DNA from 2 places in the Psychrobacillus sp. FSL H8-0483 genome. Region 2 is predicted to be linked to the other one. Evidence: predicted binding sites of a transcription regulator. Region 2 holds the regulator's gene; the other holds the start of a gene.

Region 1 (6,303 bases), 1.2 Mb from region 2:
CAGATCGTGATTTCATTTTAGTGGATCCTATGCTTGCAACGGGTGGTTCTGCAATAGAAGCTGTTAATTCACTAAAAAAACGCGGAGCAACAAGTATTAAGTTCATGTGTCTAATCGCAGCTCCAGAAGGTGTAGAAGCTCTTCAAAAAGCACACCCAGATGTAGATATTTATATTGCTGCACTAGATGAAAAACTAAATGACCATGGCTATATCGTGCCTGGCTTAGGTGACGCTGGTGACCGTTTATTCGGTACGAAATAAAAGGAGTGTATAAATTTCATGCGTAAATGGAAAGTAATGACGATATTTGGAACGAGACCAGAAGCGATAAAAATGGCTCCTCTTGTTCTTGAACTTCAAAAACATCAAGAAGAAATTGAATCAATCGTTACAGTGACGGCTCAACATCGTCAAATGCTTGACCAAGTGCTTGAAACATTTAATATAAAGCCGGATTATGATTTAAATATGATGAAGGATCGTCAAACTTTAGTTGATATAACGACTAGAGCACTGGAAGGTCTTGACGCAGTCATGAAAGAAGCACAACCAGACATCGTGCTCGTTCATGGAGATACGTCTACAACATTTGTTGCTAGTCTAGCGGCTTTTTATAACCAAATTGCAATCGGTCATGTAGAAGCAGGACTTCGTACATGGAATAAATATTCTCCTTTTCCTGAAGAAATGAATCGACAACTAACGGGTGTAATGGCAGATATACATTTTGCGCCAACGGAAAAATCACGAGCAAATTTACTTGCTGAAAATAAGCTAAGTGATCGGATTTTTGTTACTGGTAATACAGCGATTGATGCACTTCAAACAACTGTAAAAGAAGATTATACGCATCCTATTTTAGAGAAGCTACAAAATAGTCGAGTAATACTATTAACAGCCCATCGTCGAGAAAATTTGGGAGAGCCAATGCGCAATATGTTCCGAGCTATTAATCGATTATTAGTAGAACATGAGGATGTACAAGTAGTGTATCCGGTTCATATGAACCCAGCGGTAAGAGAAATAGCAAACGACATTCTTGGAGAAAATGATCGTATTCATTTAATCGAACCGTTAGAGGTATTAGATTTTCACAATTTTGCGGCTAGATCATTTATTATTCTGACGGATTCTGGTGGAGTTCAAGAAGAAGCGCCTTCGTTAGGGAAACCAGTAATCGTTCTTCGCGATACAACAGAACGACCAGAAGGAATTGAAGCTGGAACGTTGAAACTAGCAGGAACTGAAGAAGAAACTATTTTCCGATTAGCAAATGAGCTACTATCTAACCCAACTGCTTATAACGAAATGGCGAAAGCGAGTAATCCTTATGGGGATGGCAAAGCTTCAGAAAAGATTGTGGATGCTTTAAAAGAATATTTAAAACAAAAATAATTTTTTAAATTTGTCGATAAGATGTCAAATGAGAAGTATTTGTGAAGTTTTTCACTTCTACTAATTGACATCAAATTGGCCCTATTGTATGCTTACAAAGGATGATCAAGATAGGTGTTTAGTGCTTGAAACACTTGATGTATCAACTTTCTACTAGATTCACAGTTTTTACTTTATGAGGAAAAACGTGAGGACACTTTTATGCGTCAAATAAGACGTCCGTTACAAGGGATAGCTATGTATTCAGCGATTCTCTCACAGCTTGTTGGTTCTATCTTAATAGGTACATTCACAGGAATGTGGATCGACAATACTTATGGAACCACTCCAGTACTTTTAGTAATATGTTTACTCGCTGGCCTTGCGGTTGGTATGTTTGCCATTATTACTACCATTCGAAAATATGATTCAGGAGACTGAAGACCAATGCATGAAATGCAACATATTTATACAAAGCAGAAAAAGTACATATTTTTTTTGCTCGCAGTATGTGCGCTAGGTTGGGGGTTTACCCCATATTCGACAATTTTTGCAGGCCTAGCACTAGGTTCTTTGTTTGGTCTGTATAATTTCTGGATTCTAGTACGTAGAATGGAGAAATTTGACCGTGTGTTAACAAATGGAAAAGGACGAGCAGGTCTCGGTACAACATTCCGCTTCGCATCTGGCGTTGCAGCTGTTGCAATAGCACTTGCCCTTCCACAGTATATTCATGTTATAAGCACAGTCATTGGATTAATGATTCCCTATGTTCTGCTTTTAGTAGAACGAATTATGTATTATGCAAGACACCAACAATGAGATTGTGAAAGTGAGGTGAATTAATCGTGGAACATAAAAATCCCACTTTTGAGTTTTTGGGGATGTACGGAAACTGGTCGAATATCCTGATGCTTGCAGTCACAACACTCATCGTATTTTTGATCGCTTTTATCGCGACAAGAAACTTGAAGCTGAAGCCAACTGGTATGCAGAACTTCATGGAGTGGATTATGGACTTCGTAAAAGGCATTATTAAAAGTAACTTTGACTGGCAAACAGGTGGGAGATTCCATATTCTTGGAATTACATTAATCATGTTTGTTTTTGTAGCAAACGTGTTAGGTCTACCATTTTCGATATCGTATGATGGTGTGCTTTGGTGGAAATCTCCAACAGCGGATCCGACGGTAACGATGACACTTGCAGTAATGATTATTCTATTAACGCACTACTATGGCATCAAAGCGAAGGGCATAAAAGAATATGGTAAAGATTACTTAAAACCGCTTCCTTTTTTAGCTCCTTTAAAAGTAATGGAAGAATTCGCAAATACGTTGACACTCGGTCTACGTCTTTACGGAAATATATATGCAGGGGAAGTTCTTTTAGGACTACTTGCAGGCTTAGCAACATCTAATATTTTTGGCTTTGTTGGAGCAATTATTCCAGCAATGGCATGGCAAGGTTTCTCACTATTTATCGGTGGAATCCAGGCGTTCATTTTCGTTATGTTAACAATGGTTTATATGTCACATAAAGTGTCGTCTGACCATTAATATAACTGCTCAGTATTACTAAGCAGAAATAAATAAAACAACATTCCAAGGAGGAAATTACACAATGGTAGGTTCAGTTGGTCTTTTAGCAGCAGCTATAGCAATCGGTTTAGGTGCACTTGGTGCAGGTATCGGTAACGGTTTAATCGTTTCAAAAACAGTAGAGGGTATCGCTCGTCAACCAGAAGCACGTGGATCTTTACAAACAGTTATGTTCATTGGGGTAGCATTAGTTGAGGCACTTCCAATCATCGCAGCAGTTATCGCGTTCATCGTATTAAACAAATAAGAACAACTTCAACAGGATGAAATGGCGGAAACATTTCCGCCATTCTCTTTATGAATTAGAAAACAATGAGTATAACATTACATTATAGAAGTAAGATCTCTTATTAGCGTTTGAAAGGAGTGAAACAATCGTGTCTTTTGATTACCTTGTACTTGGTGCGAGTGGCCATGATGGGTTGAATATTTTGGATATCCTTGCTACATTATTCTTCTTTACACTACTTATGTTTTTATTGAAGAAAGTAGCATGGGGCCCACTTATGGGTATTATGAATCAACGTGAAGAGTTAATCGCAAGCGAAATCGAAGCAGCAGAAAATAGCCGCAATGAATCAGCGCGATTACTTGAAGAACAACGTGACTTATTAAAAGAAGCGCGTACAGAAGCATTAGCGATTGTAGAAAATGCGAAAAAGCAAGGCGAAGCATCTCGTGAAGAAATTATCACAACTGCTCGTACTGAAGCAGCGCGTTTGAAAGAATCTGCTATCCGTGAAATCGATACAGAAAAAGAGAGAGCGATTGCAGCAGTACGTGAAGAAGTAGTTTCACTTTCAGTACTTGCAGCGTCCAAAGTTCTTGAAAAAGAAGTTTCGGAAGAAGATAACCGTGCGCTAATCGAGGCAACGATTGCGAAGGCAGGGGAAGCTAAGTGAGTAATTCAACTGCAGCTAAACGTTACGCAATCGCTTTATTCGAATTAGCACAACAAAAAAATGAGCTTCAATCAGTAGAAAATGATTTACGCGAACTTAAAGTTGTCTGGAATGGCAATAAAGATTTGAAAACTTTATTCACATCTCCAAAGCTTTCATTAGACAAGAAAAAAGAGCTAATCCGCGAAGTTTTCAACAATGCTAATCCAATTGTTATTAATACACTTTTAGTGCTTATTGATAAGAAAAGATTAGGTGAAGTTTCAGACATTATTACTGAATTTATGGCACTTTCCTACGATGCACAAGGTGTTGCAGAAGCGAAAGTATATACTACACGTGAATTAACAGAAGAAGAGCGTGCAAACGTCTCTACTGTATTTGCAAAAAATGTAGGGAAACAATCTTTACGTATTCAAAACATTGTAGATCCATCAATCATTGGTGGAATGCGTGTTCAAATCGGAAACCGCATTTACGATAGCAGTCTAAGTACAAAACTAGATCGCTTAAAACGTAACTTGATCGGTTAATATTATGAATTTAGAGAGGTGACATACATGAGCATCAAAGCTGAAGAAATCAGTGTCTTGATTAAACAGCAGATTGAGAATTATGAATCTGAGATGAAAGTTAGCGACGTTGGTACAGTCATTAAAATTGGTGACGGTATCGCTCTTGCTCATGGCCTCGACAACGTCATGGCTGGAGAATTATTAGAATTCTCAACTGGTGTGTTAGGTATGGCACAAAACTTGGAAGCGAATAACGTTGGTATCGTTATCCTTGGACCATACACAGACATCAAAGAAGGCGATGAAGTACGTCGAACTGGCCGTATTATGGAAGTTCCTGTTGGTAAAGAATTGATTGGCCGCGTTGTCAATCCACTTGGCCAACCAGTTGACGGACTAGGTCCTATTGCAACTACTAAATCTCGTCCAATCGAAAGCCCTGCACAAGGAGTTATGGCACGTAAATCAGTACATGAGCCACTTCAAACAGGTATTAAAGCGATTGACGCTCTTGTACCAATCGGGCGTGGGCAACGTGAGTTAATCATCGGTGACCGTCAAACAGGTAAAACATCTGTTGCGATTGATGCAATTCTTAACCAAGCAGACCAAGATATGATTTGTATCTATGTTGCTATCGGTCAAAAAGAATCGACTGTTCGTAACGTTGTAGAAACACTTCGTAAAAAAGGTGCTTTAGATTACACAATCGTTGTAACTGCATCTGCATCACAACCAGCTCCATTACTTTACCTAGCTCCTTATGCTGGTGTAACAATGGCTGAAGAGTTCATGTTTGAAGGCAAGCATGTGTTAATCGTTTATGATGATTTATCAAAACAAGCTGCTGCATACCGTGAACTTTCATTACTACTTCGTCGTCCTCCAGGTCGTGAAGCATATCCAGGGGATGTATTCTACTTACACAGCCGTCTTCTTGAGCGCGCTGCGAAGTTAAATGAAACACTTGGTGCTGGTTCTATCACAGCATTACCGTTCGTTGAAACGCAAGCTGGAGATATCTCTGCTTATATTCCAACCAACGTAATTTCTATTACAGATGGTCAAATCTTCTTACAATCTGATCTATTCTTCTCGGGCGTACGTCCAGCAATCAATGCTGGTTTATCTGTATCTCGTGTTGGTGGTTCAGCTCAAATTAAAGCAATGAAAAAAGTTGCGGGTACACTACGTCTTGACTTAGCTGCATTCCGTGAACTTGAAGCATTCTCTCAATTTGGATCAGATCTTGACGCTGCGACTCAAGCAAAACTTAATCGTGGTATACGTACAGTAGAAGTATTAAAACAAGACTTGAATAGCCCTATTAAAGTGGAAAAACAAGTACTTATTTTATACGCTCTAACACGTGGCCATTTAGATGATATTCCAGTTAAAGATATTACTCGTTTTGAAGCTGAATTAAACAGCTGGATAGATTCAAACCACACAAACGTTTTAGATCATATTCGCACGACTAAAGATCTTCCTTCAGAAGAAGACTTGAATAATGCAATTACTGCATTTAAAAAGACTTTCGCTAAATCTGAATAATTCTTTTGTCTAAGTGAAAAAAACAATAAGGTGGTGAAATACCAGTGGCATCATTACGCGACATTAAAAGTAAAATTACGTCTACAAAGAAAACAAGTCAAATTACGAAGGCCATGCAAATGGTTTCTGCATCTAAATTGAGCCGTGCGGAAGAAAATGCGAAAGCATATGTTCCTTACATGGCGAAAATTCAAGAAGTAGTAGGTGCAATTGCATCAGGTACAAGTGATAGTGGACATCCAATGTTAACTTCTCGTCCTGTGAAAAAAACAGCATATCTTGTCATTACTTCAGATCGTGGTTTAGCTGGAGCTTATAACAGTAACGTTATACGTGCTGTTGCAAATGCTATAGC
Region 2 (6,303 bases):
TGTATGAGCATTTATCTTTCTTCTACCTAAAAACCCCTATATATCAAGGCTTTATGATTTTTATTACATCATGCCGCCCATTCCACCCATATCAGGCATGCCCATTCCTGCGCCGCCTTTTTCTGGAATGTCTGCTACTACTGCTTCTGTAGTTAAGAATAGTGCAGCTACAGATGCAGCGTTTTGAAGTGCTGAACGAGTTACTTTCGTTGGATCCACGATTCCTGCTTCAATCATGTTTACCCATGTACCGTTCGCTGCGTTGAAACCGATACCGATTTCTTCGCGTTTTAGACGGTCCACTACGATGGAGCCTTCAAGACCCGCATTGTTTGCGATTTGACGAACTGGCTCTTCTAATGCACGAAGTACAATTTTTAGACCAGTTGCTACATCGCCTTCTTTTGTTTCAGCTAATTCAGCTACTTTGTTGTATACATTTACTAGTGCAGTACCACCACCAGAAACGATACCTTCTTCTACAGCTGCGCGAGTTGCGTTTAGTGCATCTTCAATACGAAGTTTGCGTTCTTTCAATTCTGTTTCCGTTGCTGCTCCAACTTTCACTACTGCTACACCACCAGCAAGTTTAGCAAGGCGTTCTTGTAGTTTTTCTTTGTCGAATTCAGAAGTTGTTTCTTCTAATTGCACACGGATTTGACCTACGCGGCTAGCGATACGATCTGAATCTCCGTTACCTTCAACGATTGTTGTGTTGTCTTTTGTTACAACAACTTTCGAAGCACGTCCAAGTTGTGTAATGTCTGTAGATTTTAATTCTAATCCTAAGTCTTCTGTAATTACTTCAGCGCCAGTTAGGATTGCGATATCTTCCAGCATTGCTTTACGACGGTCTCCGAATCCTGGAGCTTTAACAGCTACAGCATTGAATGTTCCGCGAAGTTTGTTTACAACTAGAGTAGCTAACGCTTCCCCTTCTACGTCCTCAGAGATTAGTAAAAGTGGTTTACCTTGTTGTACAACTTGCTCAAGTACAGGAAGAATTTCTTGAATGCTTGAGATTTTTTTATCTGTAATTAAGATATATGGATTGTCTAAAATAGCTTCCATTTTATCTGAATCTGTTACCATATATGGAGATGCATATCCACGATCGAATTGCATACCTTCTACTACGTCAAGCTCTGTAGTGAAGCCTTTAGACTCTTCGATTGTGATAACTCCGTCGTTCCCAACGCGTTCCATTGCTTCCGCGATTAGTTCACCAACTTCAGAATCACCAGAAGAAATAGCAGCAACTTGAGCAATTGACTCTTTGCCTTCGATTTGTTTAGAAATTGCTTTCAATTCTGTTACTGCTGCTGCAACTGCAAGATCGATCCCTTTGCGGATTCCTACAGGATTTGCGCCAGCTGTTACGTTTTTCAATCCTTCACGGATCATAGATTGAGCTAAAACAGTAGCAGTTGTTGTACCGTCACCAGCGATATCATTTGTTTTAGATGCAACTTCTGCAACTAATTTTGCACCCATGTTTTCAAATGCATCTTCTAATTCGATATCTTTTGCAATCGTAACACCGTCATTTGTAATAAGTGGTGAACCGAATTTTTTCTCCAAAACAACGTTACGTCCTTTTGGTCCAAGCGTTACTTTAACAGCATCTGCAAGTTTATCAACCCCACGCAGCATTGCACTACGAGCGTCTTCACTGAACTTAATCTCTTTTGCCATGTTAACTGTTACCTCCTAATTTTTATCTCGTTTTATATGAGCCTATTAGCCAATTACAGCTAGAATATCGCTTTCGCGTAAAATTAAAAATTCGTTGTTTTCATATTTCACTTCTGTACCTGCATATTTAGAGAAGATGATACGGTCTCCTTCTTTCACATCTAAGTCTACGCGTGTACCGTTATCAAGTACTCGTCCAGTTCCTATAGCAACAACTTTACCTTCTTGCGGTTTCTCTTTAGCAGAGTCTGGAAGTACGATGCCAGATGCTGTTTTTTCCTCAGCTTCGATTAATTCGATTACAATACGATCACCTAATGGTCTTAACAAGTGAAACTACCTCCCTAAAATAGTAGAATTTAATATTATTAGCACTCTTACTCTTCGAGTGCTAACACACTTATAATAATAATTAATTACAGAACATTTTGCAAGTGAGAAGAATATTTTTTCTTTTATTTTGTATTTCCTTTACAATAAAAGAAACTAGATAAATGGAGAGGTATTAAAATACATGAAACAACAAAAGACAGCCATATACATATTAATCGTTTACTGCATGATGCAACTATCAGGAGCACTCTTTATACCGCTACTTCGCAAATTTTTTACCTCGTTAGATGTTGAAAATCCAATACTCATTGCTGCTGGTTGGTGGATATTTCTAAGTATGGGGATTGGTACAGTCATAACCCTACTTATTATTCGTAAAGATAAAGCATTTTTACGACCTCTTAAAGGAGCACCGTTTAGCTTAGCGAAAACAATTGGCTGGGGAGTAATCGGATTCTTCTTAGTATTTTTAGGACAAATCATTGCTGCAAACATTGAGCTTGCACTTGGGGTGGAGCCTGGGTCTCAAAATACAGCACAATTTATTGAAATCGCCCGCGGTGTGCCATTTGTGGTTTTTTCCATTGTCATTTTTGCTCCAATATTAGAAGAGCTGATTTTCCGTCGCATTATATTCGGTATGTTATTACCAAAAACAAATTTCTTTGTAGCGGCTTCCATAAGTGCTATTGCGTTTGGGGCTATACACTTTGAATTTACGCACATCCTACTATATGCCGTCTCGGGATTTATATTCGCTTATATTTATTATAAAACTAAGCGAATCCTCGCTTCGATTGTGTCTCATATGTTATTAAACGGATTTGTGACTGTTTTCCAATTTTATGGAGATACCATACAAAAATTCCTTGAAACTTATTCGCAAATGCCATAAAGAAAAGCCTTCTACCGATTTTGCAATGCGGTGGAAGGCTTTCTTCATTATTCTGTATCTTCGTTTCGAATCAAGTAAATAAGCGTCTGTAATTCTACTGACAGATCAATAGTATGTACACGAATGGCATCAGACGTGCTTAACCTCACTGGTGTAAAGTTTAGTATCCCTTTAACCGTCGTGCCGGTTAAACGATCTGCCACTTCTTGTGCTGAACGACTTGGTAACGTAAAAATGACTAATTCTATTCCGTACTCTTTCAGCTTTTCTACCATTACACTAGAATGAAAAACGGGAATATCACTCATAATTGTTCCCTCTACAGGAGCTTTTGTATCAAAAGCAACGACAATTTTAGTATTGTGGTTTTTTTGAAAGTTATATTTAAGAAAAGCAGTTCCTAAACTACCAACCCCTATAAGTGCCACATTTGCCGCTTCATCCTGGTCTAACGTTTTTCTAAAAAATTCGAGCAGGTTAGGCACGTCATATCCATATCCTTTTTTGCCAAGTGCACCAAAATGAGAAAAATCACGTCGTATTGTTGCGGAATCAATTTTCATTGCATCGCTTAACTCTTGTGAGGAAACTCTTTTGTGTCCTGCATTATGAAAGCTTTGCAAAAATCTATAATATAGAGGAAGTCTTTTCGTTGTTGCTTGAGGAATCCTCGGTGCTTCAGGTTTCATAAAAATCCTCCTATTTCATTCGAACAAATTGTTATTATCTTACTAGACATTTCGTGTTATGTAAAGACTAGAGCGTTGCAACGTTCCGCCCTATCTATTACACTTAAGAATAGAATTGAGGTGCGAATCATCGTGATCGTTTTACAAGTCAATCAAGTAACGAAATCCTTTAATGGGGAAGATATATTAACAAACGTAAAGCTAGAGGTTCAAGACCGTGACCGAGTTGCTCTCGTTGGTCGAAATGGTGCTGGAAAGTCTACTTTACTTAAAATAATTGCAGGCGAAATGTCATATGATACTGGCGATATTATTATGCCCAAAAATGTTCGCTTAGGATATTTAGAACAACATGCAGGACTCGAATCTAAGCTCTCCATCTGGGAGGAAATGAAGTCCATTTTTAGTCATTTAATTGAATCAGAAAAAGAGCTTCGTTCATTAGAATCACAAATGGCTGATCCTTCTATATATGAGAATGCAGATGCGTACGCACGTGTAACTGCTGCATATGACGAATTACAGCTCGCTTTTAATGAAGCTGGAGGCTACCGATTTGAATCGGACATCCGCTCGATTCTACATGGAATGCAGTTCTTCCCAGAAGATTATGACAAGCCTGTCCAAGCGTTATCCGGTGGCCAAAAAACGAGATTTGCATTAGCGAAAATGCTACTTAGCAAGCCAGATTTACTCATTCTCGATGAGCCGACTAATCATTTGGACATTCAAACTCTGAGCTTTTTAGAGAACTACTTAAAAAACTATAGTGGCGCTATCTTAATCGTTTCACATGACCGCTACTTTTTAGACCAAGTAGTGAATTTTGTGTACGAAGTATCACGTCATAATGTTACAAGATATGTCGGAAATTATAGTTCCTACTTAGATCAAAAGGCGAAAAACTATGAACTAGACAAAAAGAAATACGAAAAGCAGCAAGAAGAAAAAGCGAAATTGGAAGACTTCGTTAGTCGTAATCTAGCTCGTGCCTCCACGACAAAAATGGCTCAATCTCGAAGAAAAGTGATTGAAAAAACAGATTGGATGGATTCACCAGATGGAGACGAAAAGTCCGCTTCTTTTGGATTCACAATCGATCGTCCAAGTGGAAATGATGTATTGCGACTAGAAGAAGTTGCAGTCGGCTATCCTAACAAAACCGTTTCATCGAATATCTCCTTTTCCGTTTACAAACAAGATCGCATTGCATTAGTTGGACCAAATGGCGTTGGGAAATCTACTTTACTTAAAACCCTTATGAAACAGCTAGACAATGCTGGTGGTAAGATCCAATACGGAACAAACGTCCAATTTGGCTACTACGACCAAGAGCAAGCCGCTCTATCTGGCAATAAAACTGTCTTAAAAGAATTATGGGACGAATGGCCACTTATGAATGAAAAAGATGTTCGTACGGTATTAGGTCGTTTCCTATTTACAGGGGACGATGTGCAAAAAACAGTTTCTACTTTATCTGGTGGAGAAAAAGCTAGGCTTGCACTTGCAAAACTTATGTTGTTAAAAGCAAATACGCTTGTTCTCGATGAGCCTACGAATCATTTAGACTTAGATAGTAAAGAAGTATTGGAAAATGCATTACTCGATTTCCCTGGCACGATTATATTTGTTTCCCATGACCGGTACTTTATTAATCGAATTGCTACAAAAGTAATTGAGTTAGCTTCGGATAACTCTAGTCTTTTCTTAGGCGATTATGATTATTACTTAGAAAAAAAAGAAGAGTTGGAAGAACTTGCACTAGAAAAGGCAGTTGTTGAAAAAACAGTTGTCACGAAGGCGAACACTTCTACGATCGATAAGGAAGCGAAGAAAAAAGAACGCCAACTTCGACGTCAGCTAGAGGAGTTAGAAAGTCAGATTCCAACAGTAGATGCAGAAATAGCTTCTATAGAAGAAAAGCTATGTGATCCGGAAATCTTCCAAGATCATGAAGCCGTGCAGCAATTCCAATACACACTAGACGAATTAAGAGAAAAACAAGATGATTTGTCGAATGAATGGCTTGAACTACAAGAACAACTAGAAAAAATAGAAGCAAACTAAAAAGCAGCGTAAACCATGATATTGGTTTACGTTGCTTTTTTTGAAAGAATCGATTTTTGCAAATGATCATCCGATTATCTGTGTAAATCATCCGATTTTTACTCATAATCATCCGATTTCCATGCCGAATGATCCGATTATTTGAGTGAATCATCCGATTTTTGCGGATAACCATCCGATTCCACAGATTTAGTCAAACAGGAGCAATAGTTATTTGTCGATTCTTGCTCATATATGTTGGTCAATAGCAAATTTCAATAAATATTTTTTCCACATATTTATTCACAGTATAAATACCGTAATACCAACATATCAACAGGTTTATCCACATTGTCCACAGATTCAAATCTTAGTTTTCCACATAATTGTTTGTAAAGCAGACACAATATATTGAAATTTCACAAGTTACCAACAGGTTATGCACAAATTGTGCATAAGTACGAATGTTCTCTCTTGACAACTTTAAAAAAACCATTTTAAAAAATCCTCTTTTCTTGTCGAAGAAAAGAGGATTTCGTTTATTTCCAGCTATTTAATTCCAAACCTGGTCGAGCATTCATCGACATATCGCCTGTTTTACCTGTCGAAAACTTGGAGCTACCTGCCGCAGCAATCATCGCTGCA

What was found. Region 2 encodes Rex, which represses fermentation and respiration genes when NADH is low (regulators of the CRP and FNR family bind a similar motif). Its sites were predicted from a motif close to TTGTGAAATATTTCACAA; they were not measured.
Region 1: a site for Rex is predicted at 1,437-1,454, ahead of MHB48_RS03285 (AtpZ/AtpI family protein). Genes of this name have one in related genera too.

The regions. Positions count from the first base shown of each region.
Region 1 is NZ_CP152052.1:682,675-688,977, forward strand. It holds gene upp (uracil phosphoribosyltransferase) at 1-263, shown strand, start outside; gene wecB (UDP-N-acetylglucosamine 2-epimerase (non-hydrolyzing)) at 282-1,397, shown strand; gene MHB48_RS03285 (AtpZ/AtpI family protein) at 1,599-1,817, shown strand; gene MHB48_RS03290 (ATP synthase subunit I) at 1,824-2,198, shown strand; gene atpB (F0F1 ATP synthase subunit A) at 2,225-2,935, shown strand; gene atpE (F0F1 ATP synthase subunit C) at 3,000-3,224, shown strand; gene atpF (F0F1 ATP synthase subunit B) at 3,355-3,879, shown strand; gene MHB48_RS03310 (F0F1 ATP synthase subunit delta) at 3,876-4,412, shown strand; gene atpA (F0F1 ATP synthase subunit alpha) at 4,440-5,948, shown strand; gene MHB48_RS03320 (F0F1 ATP synthase subunit gamma) at 5,993-6,303, shown strand, end outside.
Region 2 is NZ_CP152052.1:3,626,823-3,633,125, forward strand. It holds gene groL (chaperonin GroEL) at 64-1,695, opposite strand; gene groES (co-chaperone GroES) at 1,741-2,025, opposite strand; gene MHB48_RS17615 (type II CAAX endopeptidase family protein) at 2,210-2,923, shown strand; gene MHB48_RS17620 (redox-sensing transcriptional repressor Rex) at 2,971-3,612, opposite strand; gene MHB48_RS17625 (ABC-F family ATP-binding cassette domain-containing protein) at 3,745-5,679, shown strand; gene tsaD (tRNA (adenosine(37)-N6)-threonylcarbamoyltransferase complex transferase subunit TsaD) at 6,198-6,303, opposite strand, start outside.